DNA from 2 places in the Streptomyces sp. NPDC059371 genome. Region 2 is predicted to be linked to the other one. Evidence: riboswitches for the same ligand, from Rfam matches in the RefSeq annotation. Region 2 holds a riboswitch; the other holds the start of a gene.
The links. Region 2 has a riboswitch for thiamine pyrophosphate ahead of thiO (glycine oxidase ThiO). Riboswitches for the same ligand answer to the same signal wherever they lie in the genome.

Region 1 (7,627 bases), on a different contig from region 2:
GATGTGCATGGCATGAATGAAGGCGTCGTGAGCGGGCTGCACCAGCACCTTGCCGGCCGGTCCCAGCTTCTCGGCGACGGACAGGGTCGCCTGGACGGATTCACCTGCGGCGTGCCGGTCGGAGGCGGGCAGCACGCCCAGGTGGCCGTCGATGCCGCTGCGGTAACTGGTGGACAGCAACGCCCCCAGCACGGCGACCCCCAAGGCTCCGCCGACCTGCCGGAAGGTGTTGTTGATCGCGGATCCGGAGCCGGCCTTCTCCCGCGGCAACGACGACATGATCATGACGGTGGCGGGCGGCATCACATGCGCCATCCCCGTGCCCATCAGGAAGAACAGCACCTCCAGCACCCAGATGGGGGTGTCCTGGCCGAGCAGCACGAAGCCGGCGAAGGCCACGGCGGTCAGGACGAGGCCGCCGGCGCACACGGCTCGGGCACCGAAGCGGTCGACGACCAGCCGGGCCCGCGGGGCGAAGAACATCTGGGACGCGGCCAGCGGCAGCACGAGCAGACCGGACTGCAGGACGCTGTAGCCGCGCACGCTCTGGTTGTAGAAGACGCTGAAGAACGTGACGCCCGTGAGGGCGAAGAAGACCAGGCCGATGGCGGCGACGGACGCGGAGAACCGCCGGTTGCGGAACCAGGTGACGTCGAGGGCCGGATGGTCGCTGCTGCGCTGATGGACGACGAAGACCCCGAGGACCGCCAGGCCGGCCACGATCGGGCCCCAGGACTGGGCCACAGTGAAGTCGCCCTCCTGGCCGCCCTTGATGATGCCGTAGATCAGCGAGACCAGGCCCAGGACCGAGAGCACGACGCCGACCGGGTCGAGCTTGCCGGGCTTGGGGTTCTTCGAGTCGGGGACGATCGCGACCATCGCGACCATCGCGGCGACCACGATGGGCACGTTGACCAGGAAGACCGAGCCCCACCAGAAGTGCTGCAGCAGGATGCCGCCGGTGATGGGGCCGAGGGCAATGGCGAAACCGACCACACTGGTCCAGATGCCGATGGCCTTGGGCTGCTCCTCGCGCTCGAAGACGTTCATGATGATCGCGAGGGTGGCGGGCAGGATGAAGGCGCCGCCGAAGCCCATCACGGCGCGGAAGCCGATGAGCTGCCCGGGGGAGGCCGACGACGCGGACAGCGCCGATCCCGCGCCGAACACCAGCATGCCGAAGAGGAGCACCTTCTTGCGGCCGAGCCGGTCACCGAGCAGACCCGCGGTGAAGAGCAGTCCGGCGAAGACCAGCGTGTAGGAGTTGATCGCCCACTCCAGCTGGCTCTGGGTGGAGCCGAGTCCGGTCGGAGCGGGTTGGGCGATGGTCTTCGTCGCCACGTTGAGGATCGAGTTGTCCAGCATCACCACCAGGAGGCTGGAACAGAGCACGGTCAGGACGGCCCAGCGCCGGCGGTGGACCGACTCGGAAACGCTTCGTCGCTGGGCAGGCGGCACGGGTGGCGTGGGCCCCGCGGGCGTCGAGGAGCCGATGGGGGTGGGTGGTGATGCCACAGGGGGTCTCCAGTGCTGTCGGTCGTTCTGCGATCGCGGGTCGGAGGACATCGGCCTCAGACGGTGGGAGGCGGCGCAAGGCCCCGCTCGACCTGTCGGGCGATCTCATCGGTACCTAATAGATGTCGGTAATAATCTAAACTGAGGCTAGGATAGATGGCAAGTGACATCCATTTGAGGAGAGTGATTCCATGGGCCGCGTGTCCCTGGCGCAAGCACAGGAGAACCGGCGACGCGTCGTAGCCACCGCCTCCCGGATGTTCCGCGAGAAAGGCACCGCGGTCAGCGTCGCCGACCTGATGAAGGCCGCCGGGCTCACCCATGGCGGGTTCTACAAGCAGTTCGCCTCCAAGGAGGACCTGGTCGACGAGGCCATCGCCCACGCCTTCGCCGAGCAGGCGGCGCACTCGGCCGTGGCGCTCGAGGATCACGAGGCGCACGAGGCCGCCCGCCGGACGCTGATCGAGGACTACCTCTCGGTCTGGCACCGCGATCACGCCGGGGAGGGCTGCCCCGTCTCCGGATTCGCCGCTGACCTGGGGCGCGAGCCCGACCAGGCCGCCCGCGCCCGCCACGTCTACATCGACGGGGTACGGAACCGCGCCGCTCGGCTGGCCACCGGCGACGACGACGGCATGGCCCAGTTCTGCACCATGGTCGGTGCTCTCGTCCTCGCCCGCGCCACCCGGGGCAACCCGCTCTCCGAAGAACTGCTGGAGGCCGCGCGCACGGCTCTCACCGAGAGCGGCACCGGGCAGTCCGAACCGCAGCAGCGCACGGACTGACCGGGGGCCGGCTGACGGCGCCGGCCGGCACGTACAGCGACCGCTGGGCCGTCTCTGGGCCGTGAAGCGTTGACCAAGGGTGACAGGGGACACCGGAGGGTGACAGGCCCCTCGCCCATCCGACCTGGGCGGGGCCAAACGATCTGCGACACTGGTTACGCCATGCCTAAGCCCGGAGAACTCACCTTTGTCTCGCCGCGCGGAGCCAAGAAGCCGCCGCGGCACCTTGCCGATCTCACGCCTGCCGAGCGCAAAGAGGCGGTTGCCGCGATCGGTGAGAAGCCGTTTCGTGCCAAGCAGCTCTCGCAGCACTACTTCGCCCGGTACGCGCACGACCCCGCCGAGTGGACGGACATCCCGGCCGCCTCGCGCGGCAAGCTCCAGGAAGCGCTGCTTCCCGAGCTGATGACGGTCGTGCGGCACCTGTCGACCGACCAGGACACCACCCGCAAGACCCTGTGGCGGCTCTTCGACGGCACGCTCGTCGAGTCCGTGCTCATGCGCTACCCGGACCGGGTGACCATGTGCATCAGTTCGCAGGCGGGCTGCGGGATGAACTGCCCGTTCTGCGCCACCGGACAGGCCGGCCTCGACCGGAACCTGTCGACCGGCGAGATCGTGCACCAGATCGTCGACGGGATGCGGGCGCTGCGTGACGGCGAGATCCCCGGGGGTCCGGCGCGGCTGAGCAACATCGTCTTCATGGGGATGGGCGAGCCGCTCGCCAACTACAAGCGGGTGGTCGGCTCGATCCGCGCCCTCACCGACCCCGAGCCGGACGGGCTGGGGCTGTCGCAGCGCGGTATCACCGTCTCGACGGTCGGTCTGGTTCCCGCGATCAACCGGTTCGCGGACGAGGGCTTCAAGTGCCGGCTCGCGATCTCCCTGCACGCCCCGGACGACGAACTGCGTGACACCCTCGTCCCCGTGAACACACGGTGGCAGGTGCGCGAGGTGCTCGACGCCGGCTGGGGATACGCGGACCGGTCCGGACGCCGTCTGTCCATCGAGTACGCGCTGATCCGCGACATCAACGACCAGGCCTGGCGGGGCGACCGGCTCGGCCGGATGCTCAAGGGCAAGCCCGTGCACGTCAACCTCATCCCGCTGAACCCGACCCCGGGCTCGAAGTGGACCGCGTCGCGGCCCGAGGACGAGAAGGCGTTCGTCGAGGCGATCGCCGCCCACGGCGTCACGGTCACCGTCCGGGACACCCGGGGCCAGGAGATCGACGGGGCGTGTGGTCAGCTCGCCGCGACCGAGCGGTAGTCTGAACCGAGTCGGTCTGTTTCGTCATCTTCGTCGTTCGATGTCGTCATAGCCCGGCATCTTCACCGTCCGACATCTTCATATTCCGACAGGGGAGCGCCACAGCGCTGAGAGTGCGGGACAGACCGCAGACCCTCTGAACCTTGCCCAGGTCATTCTGGGTAGGAAGTTCGGTCATTACTCAAGCTGTTGCGCCCTGCCCGGGAACCGTCAGAGGTCCCGGGCAGGGCCGCGTCTCTTCCTGGTCACCCAGGAGGAATCAGTGATCAACAACACCAGCGGCGGCAGACGGCTCGCGGTCACGGCCGTCGGGCTCGGCCTCGTCGCGCTGCCCGTGCTGTCCGCGTGCGGCTCGTCCGACGCCACCGGCTCGGGCGACTCGAAGACGATCACGCTCGTCAGCCACGACTCGTGGCTCGTGTCGAAGAACGTCCTGGCGGACTTCGAGAAGCGGTCCGGCTACAAGGTCCGCGTCCTCAAGGACGGCGACGCCGGGCAGGCCGTGAACAAGGCCATCCTGACCAAGGACAACCCCCAGGGCGACGTCCTCTTCGGCGTCGACAACACCCTGCTCTCCCGCGCGCTCGACAACGGGCTCTTCCAGCCGTACGAGGCCAAGGGCGCGGACCAGGTCCTGCCGGAGTACCGGACCGACCAGGACAAGCACCGGGTCACGCCCGTCGACACGGGCGACATCTGCGTCAACTACGACAAGGCCTGGTTCAGCAAGCACAAGCTGGCCCCGCCGCGGTCCTTCGACGACCTGGCCAAGCCCGCGTACAAGAACCTCCTGGTCACCGAGAACGCCGCCACCTCCTCGCCCGGCCTCGGCTTCCTGCTCGGGTCCGCCGCGCACTACGGCGACGAGAACTGGCAGGGCTACTGGAAGAAGCTCAAGGCCAACGGCGTCAAGGTCGTGGACGGCTGGGAGCAGGCCTACAACGAGGAGTTCTCGGGGTCCGCCGGCGGCAGGAAGGCCAAGGCAGACCGGCCGCTCGTCGTCTCGTACGCCTCCTCGCCGCCCGCCGAGGTCATCTACGGCGACCCGAAGCCCGCCACGGCCCCGACCGGCGTCGCGGACGGCACCTGCTTCCGGCAGGTCGAGTACGCGGGCCTGCTCAGCAACGCCAAGAACGCCAAGGGCGGCAAGGCGCTCCTGGACTTCCTGCTCACCAAGGAGTTCCAGGAGGACATGCCGCTCAACATGTTCGTCTACCCGGTCCGTGAGGGCGCGCGGGTACCGGCCGAGTTCACCCGGTACGGTCCGCAGGCCGAGCATCCCCAGACCCTGGCGTCCGCGAAGATCGCCGCCGACCGCGACCAGTGGGTCAAGTCGTGGACCTCGCTCGTACTGAAGTAGCCGCCGACGGGACGGTGAAGGCCGGCGGTCCCGAGAGGACCGCCGGACCGGCCGGGCCCGGCGGGCGGGACCGCGCCGACCGGACTCCGCGCCCGGCCTGCGGACAGAACGCGGCGCGGTTCGCCCTGATGGCGCTGCCCGTCGTGTTCTTCGCGCTCTTCTTCGCCTATCCCGTCGCCGCGATCGTCTCGCGCGGGCTCCATACGGACGGCGGCTGGCAACTGGGCCGCGTCTGGGACGTCGCGACCCGCCCCGACATCCGGCACGTGCTGTGGTTCACCACCTGGCAGGCGCTCGCCTCGACGGCGCTCACGCTGCTGGTCGCGCTCCCCGGCGCGTACGTCTTCGCGCGCTTCGACTTCCGCGGCAAACGGATTCTCCGGGCCGTGGTGACGGTGCCCTTCGTCCTTCCGACCGTGGTCGTCGGCACGGCGTTCCTCGCGCTGGTCGGCCGGGGCGGACTGCTCGACGAGCTGTGGGGCGTACGCCTGGACAGCACCGTGTGGGCCATCCTCCTCGCGCACGTCTTCTTCAACTACGCCGTGGTCGTACGGACCGTCGGCGGGCTCTGGTCGCAGCTCGACCCGCGCCAGGAGGAGGCCGCACGCATGCTCGGGGCCTCGCGCCTGGCGGCCTGGCGCAGGGTGACGCTGCCCGCGCTCGGACCCGCCGTGGCCGCCGCCGCCCTCATGGTCTTCCTCTTCACCTTCACCTCGTTCGGCGTGGTGCAGATCCTCGGCGGCCCGACCTTCTCGACCCTCGAAGTCGAGATCTACCGGCAGACCTCCGAGATCTTCGACCTCACGACGGCGGCCGTGCTGACGATCGTCCAGTTCGTCGCCGTCGGCGCGATCCTCGCCGTGCACGCGGCGACCGTACGCCGACGGGAGACCGCCCTGCGTCTGGTGGCCCCGGACACCACCGCGCGCCGGCCCCGCGGCGGCGGACAGTGGGCGCTCCTCGCGGGCGTGCTCGTGAGCATCGCGGTGCTGCTCGTGCTGCCGCTCGCGGTCCTCGTCCAGCGGTCCCTCGACGCCCCGGGACTCGGCTACTACCGGGCCCTGGCCGACGACGACGGAGGCGTCTTCCTCGTCGCCCCGATCGAGGCGGTCGGCAACTCCCTGGAGTACGCGCTCGCCGCCACCGCCATCGCCGTGCTGATCGGCGGTCTGGCCGCGGCCGCCCTCACCCGGCGCGCCGGCCGGCTGATGCGGGGCTTCGACGCACTGCTGATGCTGCCGCTCGGCGTCTCCGCGGTGACCGTGGGCTTCGGGTTCCTGATCGCCCTGGACGAGCCGCCGCTCGACCTGCGCGCGAGCTGGATCCTCGTGCCGCTGGCACAGGCGCTGGTCGGCGTCCCCTTCGTCGTACGGACCATGCTGCCCGTGCTGCGCGCGGTGGACGGGCGGCTGCGGGAGGCCGCGGCCGTCCTCGGGGCGTCGCCGTGGCGGGTGTGGCGCGAGGTCGATCTTCCGATGGTGCGGCGGGCCCTGCTGATCGCGGCCGGTTTCGCCTTCGCCGTCTCCCTCGGGGAGTTCGGCGCGACCGTCTTCATCGCACGGCCCGACAACCCGACTCTCCCGGTCGCGGTGGCCCGGCTGCTCGGGCGCGCGGGCGATCTCAACTACGGCCAGGCGATGGCCCTTTCGACGATCCTGATGGTGGTGTGCGCGGTGGCTCTGCTGCTGTTGGAGCGGGTACGGACCGACCGGACCGGGGAGTTCTAGATGCTGCTGAGCCTGCAGGGCGCGACCGTACGCTTCGGCGGGCGGGCCGTGCTCGACACCGTCGACCTCGATGTCGCCGAACACGAGATCGTCTGCGTGCTGGGGCCGAGCGGCAGCGGCAAGTCCACGCTGCTGCGGACGGTGGCCGGACTTCAGCCGCTGGACGCGGGCCGGGTCGTGCTGGACGGACAGGACCAGGGGGGTGTTCCCGCGCACAAGCGGGGCGTCGGCCTGATGTTCCAGGACCACCAGCTCTTCCCGCAGCGGGATGTTGGCGGCAACGTGGCCTTCGGGCTGCGGATGCACGGCACGTCGAAGAGCGGGCAGGCGGCCAGGGTGGGGGAACTGCTCGACCTCGTCGGTCTGCCCGGAGCCCGCGACCGTGCCGTCGCCTCGCTCTCCGGCGGCGAACAGCAGCGCGTGGCGCTGGCCCGCGCCCTGGCCCCGAGCCCCCGGCTGCTGATGCTCGACGAACCGCTCGGCCAGCTCGACCGCTCGCTGCGCGAGCGGCTCGTCGTCGAGCTGCGTCAGCTCTTCGGCGCGCTGGGCACGACCGTGCTCGCGGTCACGCACGACCAGGGCGAGGCCTTCGCGCTCGCCGACCGGGTCGTGGTGATGCGCGACGGGCGGATCGCCCAGACCGGCACGCCCCTCGATGTCTGGCAGCAGCCCGCGGACGCCTTCGTGGCCCGCTTCCTCGGCTTCGACAACGTGGTCGAGGCGACGGTGGGCGCCGGTGCCGCCGACACCCCGTGGGGCAAGGTCCCCGTGCCCGAGGGCGCCCCCCAGGGGCCCGGAACGCTCCTCGTACGGCCCGCCGGTGTGCGGCTCACGGCCGCGGCGGACGGGCTGCGCTGCACGGTCGCCGCACGCACCTTCCGGGGCACGCACGTCGCCGTGCGGCTGCAGCCGGAGGGCGCGCCCGCGCTGGAGGCGGCGTGCGCGCTGCGGGACGCGCCGGAGCCCGGGGA
Region 2 (7,627 bases):
GCTGGTAGAGCACCTGGGCGGGGGAGTCCGCGGCGTGCGGCTTCGCGCCGGTGAGCATTTCGTAGAGGACGACACCGCAGGCGTAGACGTCGACCCGGGTGTCGGCGGTGCCGTGCTCGATCTGCTCGGGGGCGAGGTACGACACGGTGCCGAGGACGGCGCCCGTCGTGCTCGTCACCGTGTCCACGGCGCGGACGAGCCCGAAGTCCGCGACCTTGACCCGGCCGTCATCCCCTATCAGGACGTTCTCCGGCTTCATGTCGCGGTGCACGAACCCGGCGCGGTGGGCCGCGCCGAGCGCGGCGAGCACCGGCTCCAGGATGTCGAGCGCGGCCCGCGGCTGCAGGGCGCCGCGCTCGCGCAGCACGTCGCGCAGGGTGCACCCGGCGATGTACTCCATGGCCAGATAGACGTACGACCCTTCCGCCCCCTGGTCGAAGACCTGCACCACGTTCGGGTGCGCCAGCCGGGCCACCGACTTGGCCTCGCGGATGAACCGCTCGACGAACGAGGCGTCGGCGGCCAGCGTCGGGTGCATCACCTTGAGCGCGAGCACGCGGTCGAGGCGGGTGTCCAAGGCCCTGTAGACCGTGGCCATCCCGCCGACCGCGATCCGTGCGTCGACGCGATAGCGGCCGTCGAGCACGTGTCCGACAAGCGGGTCCTGAAGGGTCGTATCCACGCAGGTGAGTCTACGAGCCACCACTGTCACGGCGCCCCGTTAGGGCGATTCAGGGGTCCGACTGCATCCGAGCTGTGACGCACAACGGGCGTACGAAGATATGTTCGTCGTACGGATGTCCGATCATGTGCCGTCTGTCACCACAAGGACGCAACGCGACAACCCGACCGCACACGCGGCCGGAAACCGACGGCTGGTGAAACCGACGGCTGGTGGAAACCGACGCCAGGCGGAAGCCGACGGCGGAGGGAAGCCGACGCGGGGCGGGCCGGGGCTCAGAACGCCGGGCGCTCCGGGTCCAGCACCGCCATGCCCTCCACGGGAGAGGACGCCGCCGCGAAGTGCCGCCGCGGGATGCGCCCCGCCCGCCGCGCCAGACGACCCGCCTCCACCGCGTGCCGCATGGCCTCCGCCATCAGCACGGGCTCCTGCGCCCGTGTCACCGCCGAGGCCAGCATCACCCCCGCGCACCCCAGCTCCATCGCGAGCGCGGCGTCCGACGCCGTGCCCGCTCCCGCGTCCAGGATCACCGGCACGCGCGCGTTCTCGACGATCAGCTCGAAGTTGTGCGGGTTGCGGATCCCGAGCCCGGACCCGATGGGCGAGCCGAGCGGCATGATCGCCGCACAGCCGACGTCCTCCAGCTTCCGTGCCAGCACCGGGTCGTCGTTCGTGTACGGCAGCACGGTGAAGCCGTCGTCGACCAGCGTCTCCGCCGCGTCGAGCAGCTCGATCGGATCGGGCAGCAGGGTGCGCTCGTCGGCGATGACCTCCAGCTTGACCAGATCGGTGCCCAGCGCCTCGCGCGCCAGACGGGCCGTCAGCACGGCCTCGCCCGCGGTGTAGCAGCCGGCCGTGTTCGGCAGGACGCGGATGTTCAGCCGGGCCAGCACCGACAGGACCGAGCCGTGCACGGACGCGTCCACGCGCCGCATCGCGACCGTCGTCAGCTCCGTGCCGGACGCCACCAGGGAGCGCTCCAGCACGTCGAGGCTGGGCGCGCCGCCCGTCCCCATGATCAGCCGGGACGCGTAGACCGTACCGCCGAGGACGAAGGGGTCGTCTGCCATGGGTCAGCCTCCTTGGACGGCGGTGAGGACTTCGACGCGGTCGCCCTCGGCGAGCGCGGTGGACGGCCACTGCGCGCGCGGGACGACGGTCTCGTTCAGGGCGGCGGCCACCCCGGACGACGACACGGTGAGGGTCGCGACGAGCGCGTCGAGAGCGGTCCCGGCGTCGATCAGCCGCCGCTCCCCATTGACGACGATGTTCATACCGGCAGCTCCGTGAGGGCCGAGGCGCCGAAGCGCAGGGGGGTGAAGGGGCGGGCTTCGGCGGGGAGTTCGCCGGTGGTCAGCACGTGGGCCATCACGTCGCCGGTCACGGGCGTCAGGAGCACACCGTTGCGGTGGTGCCCGGTGGCCAGCAGCAGCCCGTCCAGGGCGCTCGGGCCGAGCAGCGGGGCGTTGTCGGGCGAGCCGGGGCGCAGCCCCGCGCGGGTCTCGGTGAGCGGCAGCTCGGTGATCCCGGGGACCAGCTCGTGGGCGTCGCGCAGCAGCTCGTACACGCCGCCCGCCGTCACGGTGGTGTCCCAGCCCAGCTCCTCGCTGGTCGCGCCCACCACGAGTTCGCCGTTCTCGCGCGGCACCAGGTAGACGTGGCTGCCGCGCACCACGGCCCGCACGGTCCGGTTCAGGAAGGGCGCGTACCGTCGCGGCACGGTCAGCCGCAGCACCTGCCCCTTGACCGGGCGCACCGGCGGCACGGCGTCCTCGGGGACGCCCGCCAGGCGCCCGCTGAGGCTGCCCCCGGCCAGCACCACCCGGTCGGCGGCGAGTTCGGTGCCGTCCGTGGTGACGACACCGGTCGCCCGCTCCCGTACGACGCTCAGACGCTCCGCCCAGGTCCGGTGCACGGTCACCCCGGCCCGCTCGCACGCGGTGACCAGGGCGGCGGCGAGGCGCCGCGGGTCGATCTGGTGGTCGCCGTCCACCCGCAGACCCCCGCGCACGCCGGGCGCGAGCATCGGTTCCAGACGGCGGCACTCACGGCCGCTCAGCCACTCCGACTCCAGCCCCGAGCGGACCTGGAGCGCGTGCAGTTCCCGCAGATGGGCGCGGTCGTCGGCGTCCAGCGCGACGGCCAGCGTGCCGCTCCGGCGATATCCGAGGTCCTGTCCGGCCGCCTCGGTGAGCTCGGCGGCGAAGTCCGGATAGCGGCGCGCGGAGGCGAGGTTGAGGCCCAGCAGGGTCTCCTCGCCGAAGTGCAGCTCGGTGACGGCGGCCAGCATCCCGGCCGCGACCTGTGCGGCGCCACCGCCCGGCTCGGGGTCCACGAGCGCGGTCGTGAACCCGCGCTGCGCGGCCCGCCAGGCCGTCACCAGACCGATGATCCCGCCCCCGACGACGAGGACGTCCGACGAACGTGCAGACGGCATGGGCGTCCAGCCCCTCCCTTCGCCGGCATGACCCGGATCAGGTTCGTACGGTCGGAGGCCGCCCAGCCTCCCTCTCAGCCCGGTACGTCCGGGCTCCCGCGAGTGCTTTACGTTGGCCACCCTAGCCCGCCTCCGTCCGTCTCAGTAAGGGAGCCTCCGCCCATGGCGCGACCGCTCGACGGCCTCGTGCTCGCCCCCGTCGCCGACCAGGCCCCGGGCCAGGTGGGCACCCGCACCCGGTTCACCTATCACGAGGAGGACGGCGTGGTCTGGGCCGACTACGCCGGCGGCGACGTCGTCCGCGGACATCTCGTCGGCACCCGCGAGGGTGACCGCCTCGACTTCCGGTACGTGCAGCTCAAGCGGGACGGGACCACCGCGTCGGGCCACTGCGTGTCCCTCGTCGTGGAACTGCCCGACGGCCGGGTGCGGTTGGAGGAGACCTGGACGTGGGAGTCGCAGCCGGGCGCCGGGACGAGCGTGGTGGAGGAACCGCGCGCGACCGGCCGTGTGCAACAGGTCACCGAGCACGTCCGCTGACTGACGAATCGTCACGTGTCTATGGTGATCAGGTGAGCGATCAGACGCAGGCACAGTCCCCGTCGCACAGGCGCACGGCACGACGGGTCGTCGTGGTGGGCGCGGGCATGGCCGGGGTGCAGACCGCGGTCGCCCTGCGCGAACAGGGCTTCACGGGCACCGTCACGCTGATCGGCGCGGAGCCGCATCAGCCCTACGACCGGCCGCCGCTGTCCAAGGCCGTCCTGCTCGGCAAGTCCGAGGGCTCCGCCTTCGACATCGACTTCGAGGCCCTGGACATCGACCTCCGGCTGGGCAGCGAGGCGCACGGCGTGCGCCCCGGGGACCACGAACTGGACACGGACGCGGGATCCGTCCCGTACGACGTCCTGGTCGTCGCCACCGGCGCCGAACCGATCCGGCTCCCCGGCGCCGAAGACGTGCCCGGCGTGCATCTGCTGCGCACCCTGGACGACGCCGACCGGCTGCGTCCCGTACTCACCCGGCAGCACGACATCGTGGTGGTCGGAGCGGGCTGGATCGGCGCCGAGTTCGCCACGGCGGCGCGCGAGGCGGGCTGCGCGGTCACCGTCGTCGAAGCCGCCGACCGGCCGCTCGCCGGGGCGCTGCCGCCCGAGGTGGCCGCCCCGATGGCCGCCTGGTACGCGGACAGCGGGGCCTCGCTGCGCACCGGCGCGCGCGTGGAGCGCGTCGAACCCGGCGCGGTGATCCTGGACGACGGCTCCCGGGTGCCCGCGGACGCCGTCGTGGTCGGGATCGGCGCGCGGCCCGCCACCGCCTGGATCGCCGGCTCCGGCATCGAGCTCGGCGCCCACCGCGAGATCGTCGCCGACGACCATCTGCGCACCTCCCTGCCGGACGTCTACGCGGTCGGCGACTGCGCCTCCTTCCCGTCCGGCCGCTACGAGGAACGCCTCCTCGTCCATCACTGGGACAACGCCCTCCAGGGCCCGCGCACGGTCGCCCTGAACATCGTCGGAGAGACGCCCGCGGCCTACGACCCCGTGCCGTACTTCTGGTCCGAGCAGTTCGGCCGTTTCGTGCAGTACGTCGGCCACCACGCGCCCGCCGACACCCTGGTGTGGCGCGGCGACCCCTCGGGCGCCTCCTGGTCGGTGTGCTGGCTCCGCGAGACGCGGCTCGTCGCCCTCCTGGCGGTGGGCCGCCCGAGGGATCTCGCCCAGGGCCGCAGGCTGATCGAGGCGGGCGTCACGATGGATCCGGTGCTGCTCGCGAACCCGTCGAGGCCGCTGAAGGGCGCCACGGCCTGATCCCGTCACCCCGGGTCGGACGCCCTCGGCTTCCGGCTGTCGGTCCGGGATGGCAGGCTTGTCCCGTGACCGAGATTGACGCAAAGATCGATGCTCTCGTCCCCGCCTGGCTCACCCTCCCCGACATCGCCGAACAGTTCGGCGTCGAGGTGACGCGCGTCCGGCAGCTGGTCAAGGACGGCCAGCTCATCGCCGTACGCCGTGGTGAGAACCGCGCGCTGCACGTCCCCGCCGACTTCATCGACGCGGACGAACAGAAGGTCGTCAAGGGCCTGGCCGGCACCCTGACGCTCCTGAGGGACGACGGCTTCTCCGACGAAGAGGCCCTGGAGTGGCTCTTCACCCCCGACCCGAGCCTGCCCGGTACCCCCGCGCAGGCTCTGAGCGAGAATCGCGGCACGGAGGTGAAGCGCCGCGCCCAGGCGCTCGCCGTCTGACCTGAACGCGACCGTCCGGCACGGGGAGCGCGGCGGCGGGACCATCCCGGCCGCCGCACTCCCCGCGCACCGACAAACGGGGGACCCACGCATGCCCGAGAACGCCGCCACGACCGCACGGGGCCGCCTGGCCGACGCCCGTGTCTATCTGTGCACCGACGCCCGCAGGCGTCAGGGTGACCTCGCCGAGTTCCTCGACGCGGTCCTGGCGGGCGGCGTCGACATCGTGCAGCTCCGCGACAAGGGCATGGAGGCGGGGGAGGAGCTGGAGCACCTGAAGGTCTTCGCGGACGCCTGCGCCCGACACGGCAGGCTTCTCGCGGTCAACGACCGGGCGGACGTGGCGCACGCGGCCCGCGCCGACGTCCTGCACCTGGGCCAGGGCGACCTCCCGGTTCCCGCGGCCCGCGCGATCCTCGGCGACGAGGTGATCGTCGGCCGTTCCACGCACTCCGAGGCCGAAGCCGCTGCCGCCGCCGTCCAGGAGGGTGTGGACTACTTCTGCACCGGCCCCTGCTGGCCCACCCCCACCAAGCCCGGCCGCCACGCACCCGGCCTCGGCCTGGTCCGCGGCACGGCGGCCCTCGGCACCGACCGTCCCTGGTTCGCGATCGGCGGCATCGACCTCGGCCGGCTCGACGAGGTGCTCGAAGCCGGCGCCCGCCGTGTCGTCGTCGTGAGGGCGATCACCGAGGCGGACGACCCGGGCGCGGCGGCGGCCGAGTTCGCGAAGCGGCTGCGGGAGGTCTGAGGCCCGGCCGCCACGGAGGTTTTCCGGCGGGCCGCCGTCCGAGGGCCCGGCGGGGCCGCTGTCCGAGGGGTGGACAAGAAATCGACAGATCGGACAAAAGTCAGCGGTTCGGTTGGGTGACCGACGCCCTCTGGCTAACCTGCGGGTATGGCCCTCGGATCTGCTTCCACCAGGACTGATCGCGCTCGCACCGTGCGCGACATGCTCGCGACCGGCAAACAGACCTTTTCCTTCGAGTTCTCGGCGCCGAAGACCCCCAAGGGCGAGCGGAACCTGTGGAACGCCCTGCGCCGGGTCGAGGCCGTGGCCCCGGACTTCGTCTCCGTGACCTACGGAGCCGGCGGCTCCACGCGGGCCGGCACGGTCAAGGAGACCGAGCAGATCGTCCTCGACACGACCCTCACCCCGGTCGCGCACCTCACCGCGGTCAATCACTCGATCGCGGAGCTGCGCAACATCATCGGGCAGTACGCGGACGCGGGCATCCGCAACATGCTCGCCGTGCGCGGCGACCCGCCCGGGGACCCCATGGGCGAGTGGGTCCCCCACCCCCAGGGTCTGGCCTACGCGGCCGAACTGGTGCGCCTCATCAAGGAATCCGGAGACTTCTGCGTCGGGGTGGCGGCCTTCCCGGAGATGCACCCCCGGTCCACGGAGTGGGATCTGGACGTCTCCCACTTCGTCGACAAGTGCCGCGCCGGCGCCGACTACGCGATCACCCAGATGTTCTTCCAGCCGGAGTCCTACCTCCGCCTGCGCGACCGCGTCGACGCGGCGGGCTGCGCGACGCCGGTCATCCCTGAAGTCATGCCCGTGACAAGTGTGAAGATGTTGGAACGGCTGCCCAAACTCTCCAATGCTTCGTTCCCGGACGTCCTGAAAGAGCGGATCCTCACAGTCAAAGACGATCCGGCGGCTGTACGCTCCATTGGGATCGAGTTCGCGACGGAGTTCTGTGCGAGGCTGCTGACCGAGGGTGTCCCCGGGCTGCACTTCATCACGCTCAACAACTCCACCGCGACGCTGGAAATCTACGAGAATCTGGGCCTGCATCACCCGCAGCAGGCCTAGACCGGTCGCACCCGCGTACGACACACTGCGTAGCGGCCACTGGGAGAGGGGGCGTACATGGGCTTGACGGTCCTCTATCTGGCATTCGGCATTGTCGCGCTGTGGCTGCTCGGCGAGGTGCTGCTGCAGTACAAGGCGCGACTTCGCTTCCGTCTGCTCGCCTTCGTCGGCTTCCTCGGTGTGGTCCTCGGCGTCCTGATGCACTCGGTCGTCGTCATCGGCCTGGGCGCGGCCGCCTTCACGGTCGGCCAGACGTATGTGACGCTGTCGTTCCGCCAGGGCTTCGCCCAGGGCTGGGCCATCAAGGGCCCCGGTGTGGAGGACAAGCCCGGCAAGCTGAGCAAGCGCCGCCGCGGTGAGCCGGAGGACGCCGACGAGGCGGAGGAGAACGCCGACATCGACGAGGTCGAGGTGGCCGCCTACCGGCGCGAGGACCAG

Region 1: another riboswitch for thiamine pyrophosphate. It lies ahead of ACFXGX_RS30150 (thiamine ABC transporter substrate binding subunit); the one in region 2 lies ahead of thiO (glycine oxidase ThiO).

What each region holds. Positions count from the first base shown of each region.
Region 1 covers NZ_JBHYXD010000069.1:39,610-47,236, forward strand. The annotation lists gene ACFXGX_RS30135 (MFS transporter) at 1-1,566, opposite strand, end outside; gene ACFXGX_RS30140 (TetR/AcrR family transcriptional regulator) at 1,707-2,300, shown strand; gene rlmN (23S rRNA (adenine(2503)-C(2))-methyltransferase RlmN) at 2,463-3,569, shown strand; TPP riboswitch at 3,650-3,755, shown strand; gene ACFXGX_RS30150 (thiamine ABC transporter substrate binding subunit) at 3,832-4,929, shown strand; gene ACFXGX_RS30155 (ABC transporter permease) at 4,905-6,656, shown strand; gene ACFXGX_RS30160 (ABC transporter ATP-binding protein) at 6,657-7,627, shown strand, end outside.
Region 2 covers NZ_JBHYXD010000005.1:151,751-159,377, forward strand. The annotation lists gene pknB (Stk1 family PASTA domain-containing Ser/Thr kinase) at 1-682, opposite strand, end outside; gene ACFXGX_RS05180 (thiazole synthase) at 958-1,752, opposite strand; gene thiS (sulfur carrier protein ThiS) at 1,756-1,956, opposite strand; gene thiO (glycine oxidase ThiO) at 1,953-3,119, opposite strand; TPP riboswitch at 3,117-3,229, opposite strand; gene ACFXGX_RS05195 (hypothetical protein) at 3,282-3,659, shown strand; gene ACFXGX_RS05200 (NAD(P)/FAD-dependent oxidoreductase) at 3,692-4,930, shown strand; gene ACFXGX_RS05205 (Rv2175c family DNA-binding protein) at 4,996-5,367, shown strand; gene thiE (thiamine phosphate synthase) at 5,459-6,118, shown strand; gene metF (methylenetetrahydrofolate reductase [NAD(P)H]) at 6,266-7,189, shown strand; gene ACFXGX_RS05220 (hypothetical protein) at 7,247-7,627, shown strand, end outside.